2 regions of the Paenibacillus sp. FSL H7-0357 genome follow, and region 1 is predicted to be linked to the other one. Evidence: predicted binding sites of a transcription regulator. Region 1 holds the regulator's gene; the other holds the start of a gene.

Region 1 (3,608 bases):
CACGGTCCCTCCAGTGCGAAGTGCATTTATGGATTTCCCCATCGTTGCCGCTCCTCCAACATCCAGAACATGGTCGACGCCGCCAGTCAGCTCTAACGCTGCCTTATCCCAATCAGGAACCTCCGAATAGTTGATCGTTTGCCATGCGCCAAGAGCTTTTGCTCGTTCCAGCTTGTCGTTGCTGCTCGACGTGATGATGACTCGTGCTCCGGCCATAAGCGAGAATTGAAGCCCGAAGATGGAGACACCGCCTGTTCCTTGCAGCAGCACAGTATCACCCGCTTGCAAACCACCGTATTCGATTAGCATGCTCCATGCGGTTAATGCCGCGATCGGCAGGGTGGAGGCCTCCTCATAAGTGAGGTGATCGGGAATAGGGACGACTCCGTCTTCATGCAGAACGACATACTCGGCCGCTACTCCGTTCAACGGACCTCCCAGACTTTCTTCTAACACCCCTGGTCTTGGGTTGCCGCCAATGAAGCGCTGTTGAAAATTACCTGCTACTCGTTGTCCGACCTGAAATCTAGTTACGCCTTGTCCAATGGCTACAATTTCTCCCGCTCCGTCTGATAATGGAATGAAGGGGAATTTAACTTCGATCGGCATTAATCCGCCGAGGACCACTAGATCCCGATAATTGAGAGAAGCTGCCCTCATGCGGATCAGCACCTCCTTAGGGCCTGGCGTTGGTTTGTCGATTTCCGTCATGGTTAATTCCTCAAAGCCGAAGCCGTTTGTCAGTTGTATAGCTTTCATCGTATTGTCCTCCCTGGAAGATCAGATTGATTACCCGGATTCTTAATTCTTATCCCCTTATTTGTCATCGTGGTGCTCTCCTTTTTGATACTGTGTTATACTATAGAAACACTGTTACCAAAACTCAGAACTATTTTTCGATTTTTTTGAAAGTTAAGTGAAGCGCATTTACGGTAACAGTGTTTCCTGTAGGTATCATTGTATCCACTCAATTTCAGAAAGTCAATATGATTTTTGAGCCTCCATCGTTTATTGACAAGTGAAGGAAGGACAACTGTAAACAATTCCTGGTAACGAAAGTTGAAAACCTACCGAGAAGCTCGCATGCAAAATACTGAAAATCTCCGTAGGAGGACACTGGGAGATGTGCAAGCAGCCTATGTGATGGAGGAGTCGAGTGAATCGTTACGGACCGGGGCGCCTTTATTTCTCCAAGAAACGCTGTTTCGTCTATCTTACGGACTCAGATGCAGTTATTAGCTGATGTTCATATGAAATATTGCCTGATGTAGGGGGATAAGCGCAGTATGGTCCGTTAGCTCTGCAATATATGCTGATTAGCGAAAATAAAGTCTGTGGAGTCCGCAAGGAATTCAGGGTAGCAGTGGTTAGTCTGAAGTTGGATTTCGGAGTTAGCGGGCAGCCAGCCAATCGTAACTGGTGGTCGACGTTGGCATACAGTGTTGGGAGTGGCAGTCAGCATTAGCATTTGACGTTTGGGGATTTGGACTAGGCAGTTGGCGTTTACCTTTAACAACTGGGGTTCAGAGGTTGAGCTCCGGATGGGATGCACGAGCGGGCTGTTGCCGTTGGCATTTGCAGCTCAGAAATTCCCACTCTCTGCTTATTTCTCCAACTCCCATAAACAGCAAAAGAACGGCATTTCTGCCGTTCTTTAGGATGGACTCTCAGGGGCTCGAACCCTGGACAAATAGATTAAGAGTCTACTGCTCTACCAACTGAGCTAAGAGTCCATATGAAATTTGGTGGAGCCAAGGGGGATCGAACCCCTGACCTCATCGCTGCCAGCGATGCGCTCTCCCAGCTGAGCTATGGCCCCATGTGGCTGATTTAGAACTACAACTATGTATTCTAAAATCCGGACTGAGCTGTTAGCTCCCATCGCTTCGTCATGTTTAAGTTCCGTAGGCGACTTCTATATAATATAAAAAATCGCCTTCGGTGTCAACACTTTTTCAAAAAAAGTTTTTCGGGGTGCGCAAAATGCTTCTACAACCCCTCAAACTCCTCGGTGTTTTTAGAGAGCAGTCCCTTCAGTTCCTTCATAAACATGTTGATATCCTTGAACTGGCGGTACACGGAGGCGAAGCGGACGTAAGCGACCTCATCGACAGGGTAGAGCTGCTCCATGACCAGCTCGCCGATCTGGCGGCTCTCCACTTCGGCTAAGGCGATGCCGCGCAGCGACTTCTCCACCTCGGAGACAATGGACTCCAGGCGCTCTACGGAGACGGGACGTTTCTCGCAGGCACGGATAAGGCCGCGCAGGATTTTGTCGCGGCTGAATTCTTCGCGGCTGCCGTCTTTTTTGATCACGATCAGCGGAGTTTCTTCAATCATCTCAAAGGTGGTAAACCGCTTGCTGCAGCGCTCACATTCCCGCCTGCGCCGGATGGACTTATTCTCGTTGGCCGGACGCGAGTCAAGCACTTTCGTATTCGTGTGATCGCAGTAAGGGCATTTCATAAGCCTTAAGTCACTTCCTTTTGCATTAATGGTCGCTTTCCGGTCCGGCATACGCCGGCTACCGGTAAGCTGATTTTATTTCCAGAAAACACCGTTTATTTGTTGTTATGAATATGCCATGTCCGGCACATAATACAGTTACCAACCGATAGGAGGTGAACAGCAATGAGCCAAAACAACAGCTCCAATAACCTGGTAGCTCCAAATTCACGCGGTGCCTTGGAACAACTGAAATATGAAGTTGCCCAAGAACTAGGTATCACGCTCTCCCCAGATGGATACCAAGGCAATAAAACTTCTTACGAAAACGGTTCGATCGGTGGTTACATCACTAAACGTCTTGTAACCCTGGCTGAGCAATCACTGGCAGGTCAATACAAATAACCTGTCCCCATAAGCTTGCCTAAAGAAGTATTAAACGGCCCTCAAGGCTGTTTAATGCTTCTTTTTTCGTACAAATACAGTCTTCTCCCTTAGAACTCGCTGTAAATCTCCGTGTACTGGTCGTAATAATAAATGACTCGCTGCACATAATGCCGGGTCTCGCCAAACGGGATATCCTTCACGGAAGCCGCTGTACCGTCCCAATTGCCCTTTTCCAGCCAGCTCTTCACTTTCCCGGGGCCTGCGTTATAGGCCGCGATTACAGCGGTACGGTTGCCATCAAACTGGCGGGAAAGCGATGACAAATACCAGGTTCCAAGCTCAATGTTGGCCGATGGCTCCCTCTTCAATTGTTGCAGTGAGACATCGGGAAGCTTGGCCTTTTCAAGCGCCCACTTCGCCGTATCCGGCATCAGCTGCATGAGTCCCAATGCGCCTTTTTTGGACTCCCGGCCGGTCTTATAGTTCGTTTCCACCCGGATGATGGCTGCCACAAGGAACGGGTCCATATCGTAGGTAATACTGTGCTCACGAATTTCTGCTTTATAATAAATCGGATAAAACCAGGACATCCAGTTGGTACTCAAGAACAGGATTCCAGTGAATCCAACGAATAACAGGAGCAGCACTCTTTTTTTACGCAGCCATTTCATCATAGGCCCAGCCTGTCCCACAATACGGCAACCTGCTGCTCAGTTTGGGCAAGAGTACCGCTGTTGTCGATGATGTAGTCCGCTCTGCTGCGCTTCAGTTCAATA
Region 2 (3,608 bases), 1.6 Mb from region 1:
ATAGAGTTACCTTTAGGTGACTATTGGAGATATGCGCGGAGAATCCCAATAGCATAACGCTACTCTGTGTGCCAAACTGTGCACATTCCCTTTAACGAATGGTTAATAGTAACATTCTCCAAATCAAGTTCACAAAACAAAAAAAAGCCGCCATTTAGGCGACTTTGTATTTGAGCTTTATAAAAGGATCGCTCCTGCAGTTCCAAAATGCTCTTGTCCTATCGAACCTTACGTTTGTAAACTATGTTAACCATTTCAGAAGATATCAGCATGATGCAAAAAAGAATGAGCAGTATTACAGGAACCATAATCATTCCCAAATGACTTGCAAATATCCCCATCAATGATGGTATTAGGGTTGAACCCGTATAAGCGCTTGCCATTGCAAGTCCAATGACACTTGGGGAAGCTATTTTGCCAAAACGTTCCGGTGTTGAATGAACAATGCTTGGATAGATTGGTGCTCCGCCCAACCCCACAATAAATAGAGCACCTGCAGAAATCCAATAATGGACTGGCATAACAAGAATCAAAAGTCCAAAACAGCCCACGATCCCACCATATCTTATCAGGTTTTTACTGGATACGTTGGTCGACAGAAATCCTGATATGATTCGTCCAATGATGATTCCAATATAGAATAAGGAAGATAAAGCTGCTGCTGTGCCAGGAGAAACCCCTTTATTCCCTATAAAAAAAGATGCCATCCATAGACCTGCAGCAGCTTCCGATCCATTGTAACAGAGCATAGTAACCATGGATATTTTCACCCCTGGGATTCGTAAAGCCTCTCTGTTGCTGATCAGTTTCTTTTCGTCGCTTCCTTCCTCTATACTCTCCTTCTCAAAAATCTTCCATAAAGACAAAGACGCCAGTAATATCATCGCTATAGTAAGCAGAAGTAAGCCTACTGTAACGTATCCTGCACGCCAGTTGTTATCACGGTTCAGCCAAAACGACATTATAATTGGACCCGTAAATGCTCCAATTCCCCAAAAACAATGCAACCAGTTCATATGCTTGGCTTTGAAATGCATTGCTACATAGTTGCTCAATGCGGCGTCCACGGAACCTGCTCCTAAGCCCAAAGGAATAGCAAGTAGAATTAGAAATATGAAATCTGATGAAATAGAGAATCCAAGCAAAGCAATAGCCGTAGAGAGTATACTGAACAAGGTTACCTTCCCCGTACCGTATCTGTGCAACAATCTGCTGGCAAATAAACTCGATATTACCGTACAGAATGAGACTATTAACGATATATAACCTGCCATTTCTGTTGTGGCACCAATATCGTGTTGCATAATGGGCCAAGCGCTGCCTAGTAAAGCATCTGGCAATCCCAGACCCATAAATGCGAGATAAATAATCATTAGTAATAACGTAACCATCTTAGGGTTCTCCTCTATTTGGGTATTTGTCATCTGATCCAACTTCGAATCGAAACACAAATATAATAATATTGATATTCTTTCATCGGATCTTGCTATATTTTGACTGATTATAGCAATATTCAGTCAACGGACCGTATAAAGACAGATAATAAGGTAATGGGTAGCCCCCCTACAAATGTGTCAGCTTCTTCAGAAGTGGAAAAGTGCTTGCACCGCCTGAAGTTATGGGATTCCGATACTCTAGCAAAGCGCTTACTAGACAGATTTATAACGAATAAGGTGGTTTGTCAATATTGACTTTCCAACATATAGTGATTAAAATAAACAACGCACACTAAATATAGTGTTAATATGATTTTTCAGTATTTAAAACTAAGCAATTCAATCTTTACAATTTTAAGAGTAGTTTCAATATTTACAGGGGGACTGACACCATGCTAGTCGCGTATGATTCAAAAACAGGAAACGTCAAACGCTTCATCGGCAAGCTGAAGCTGCCGGCTGTGCAGATTGAGGAGCATATGACGATTGACGAGCCCTATGTGCTAATTACATATACCACCGGCTTTGGACAGATTCCAGAGAAGGTGTCTGCTTTCTTGGGGAACAATTATGCCAATCTGAAAGGCATCGCTGCCAGCGGCAACAAGAACTGGGGCAAGCTGTTCGCAAACAGTGCAGACTTGATTGCAGACCAGTACAATGTGCCAGTTATCGGTAAATTTGAGTTATCGGGTACTTTTGGCGATGTGGAACGAATTAAACAGGAGGTGAGCCGGGTTGCGGCATATTGAACTGAACAACATGTTAATGAAGCGGGACGAGAGCGGCTTCTTTCAACTGGACAAAGACCTTGAGGCAGTAGCCGAATTTATGCGGGATGTAGAGCGGCGGAGCCTGGTTTTTGCAAATACAAAAGCCAAGGTCGATTACATGATTGAACAGGATTTCTACGAGAACTTTTACGGGCAGTACAGCGTAGAGGAAATTGAGCAAGTCTACCAGATTGCCCATAGCTACAACTTCAGCTTCCCATCCTATATGGCAGCTTCGAAATTCTACATGGACTACGCTGTAAAAAGCAATGACCGCAAGCAATATCTGGAGCACTACCCGGACCGTGTGGCGGCAGTCTCCCTCCACCTGGGACGCGGCAACGCCGATACTGCCGGAGTGCTTGCCCGTTCGATGATGGAGCAGCGTCTGCAGCCGGCAACTCCAACCTTCCTGAATGCCGGTAAAAGCCGGCGCGGTGAGCTCGTCTCCTGCTTCCTTATCGAAATGGACGACTCGCTCAATTCGATCAACTACGTGCTCAATACCTGCATGCAGCTGTCAAAGATCGGCGGCGGTGTGGCAGTCAACCTGTCCAAGCTGCGCTCGCGCGGGGAGACGATCAAGGGTGTCGAGGATGCAGCCAAGGGCATCATGCCTGTGCTCAAGCTCATGGAGGACGGCTTCTCCTATGCTGATCAGATGGGTCAACGCAAAGGCTCCGGAGCAGCCTACTACAACATTTTTGGCTGGGATGTCCTGGAATTCCTCGACAGCAAGAAGATTAACGCCGACGAGAAAACAAGGCTCAAAACTCTGTCCATTGGGCTGATCATTCCGAACCGCTTCTATAAGCTGGCGAAGGACAATGAACCGCTGCATGTATTTGCCCCATACACTGTGTACAAAGCCTATGGCACGCATCTCGACGATATGGATCTGGATGACATGTACGATAAGCTGCTGGCCGATCCGCGTGTTAAGAAGAAGAAGGCCATGAGCGCACGGGATATGCTGACCAAAATTGCCATGATCCAGCTGGAATCCGGCTACCCTTATATCATGAACAAGAGCAACGCCAATGCGGCCCATGCCCTGAAAAATGTCGGACAGATCAAAATGTCCAACCTCTGTACCGAAATCTTCCAGCTCCAGGAGACCACCGAGATTGCCGATTACGGACAGGAGGATACCATCCGCCGCGATGTAAGCTGTAATCTGGCTTCCCTGAATATTGTCAACGTGATGGAACACGGCAAGATCCGCGAATCCGTGCATGAAGGTATGATCGCCCTGACTGCTGTCAGCGACATGACCAGTATCTCCAATGCCCCTGGCGTAGCTAAAGCGAACAAAGAGATGCACTCTGTTGGTCTAGGCGTCATGAATCTTCACGGCTATCTCGCGAAGAACAACATCGCTTATGAAAGCGAGCAAGCC

What was found. Region 1 encodes NrdR, which represses ribonucleotide reductase genes. Its sites were predicted from a motif close to AACACNATATATNGTGTT; they were not measured.
Region 2: a site for NrdR is predicted at 1,725-1,742, ahead of nrdI (class Ib ribonucleoside-diphosphate reductase assembly flavoprotein NrdI). Genes of this name have one in related genera too.

What each region holds. Positions count from the first base shown of each region.
Region 1 is NZ_CP009241.1:2,529,381-2,532,988, reverse strand. It holds gene H70357_RS10885 (zinc-dependent alcohol dehydrogenase family protein) at 1-759, opposite strand, end outside; tRNA gene H70357_RS10880 (tRNA-Lys) at 1,661-1,733, opposite strand; tRNA gene H70357_RS10875 (tRNA-Ala) at 1,744-1,819, opposite strand; gene nrdR (transcriptional regulator NrdR) at 1,990-2,466, opposite strand; gene H70357_RS10865 (alpha/beta-type small acid-soluble spore protein) at 2,632-2,850, shown strand; gene H70357_RS10860 (lytic transglycosylase domain-containing protein) at 2,940-3,503, opposite strand; gene coaE (dephospho-CoA kinase) at 3,503-3,608, opposite strand, start outside.
Region 2 is NZ_CP009241.1:4,103,137-4,106,744, reverse strand. It holds gene H70357_RS17825 (MFS transporter) at 219-1,391, opposite strand; gene nrdI (class Ib ribonucleoside-diphosphate reductase assembly flavoprotein NrdI) at 1,829-2,188, shown strand; gene nrdE (class 1b ribonucleoside-diphosphate reductase subunit alpha) at 2,175-3,608, shown strand, end outside.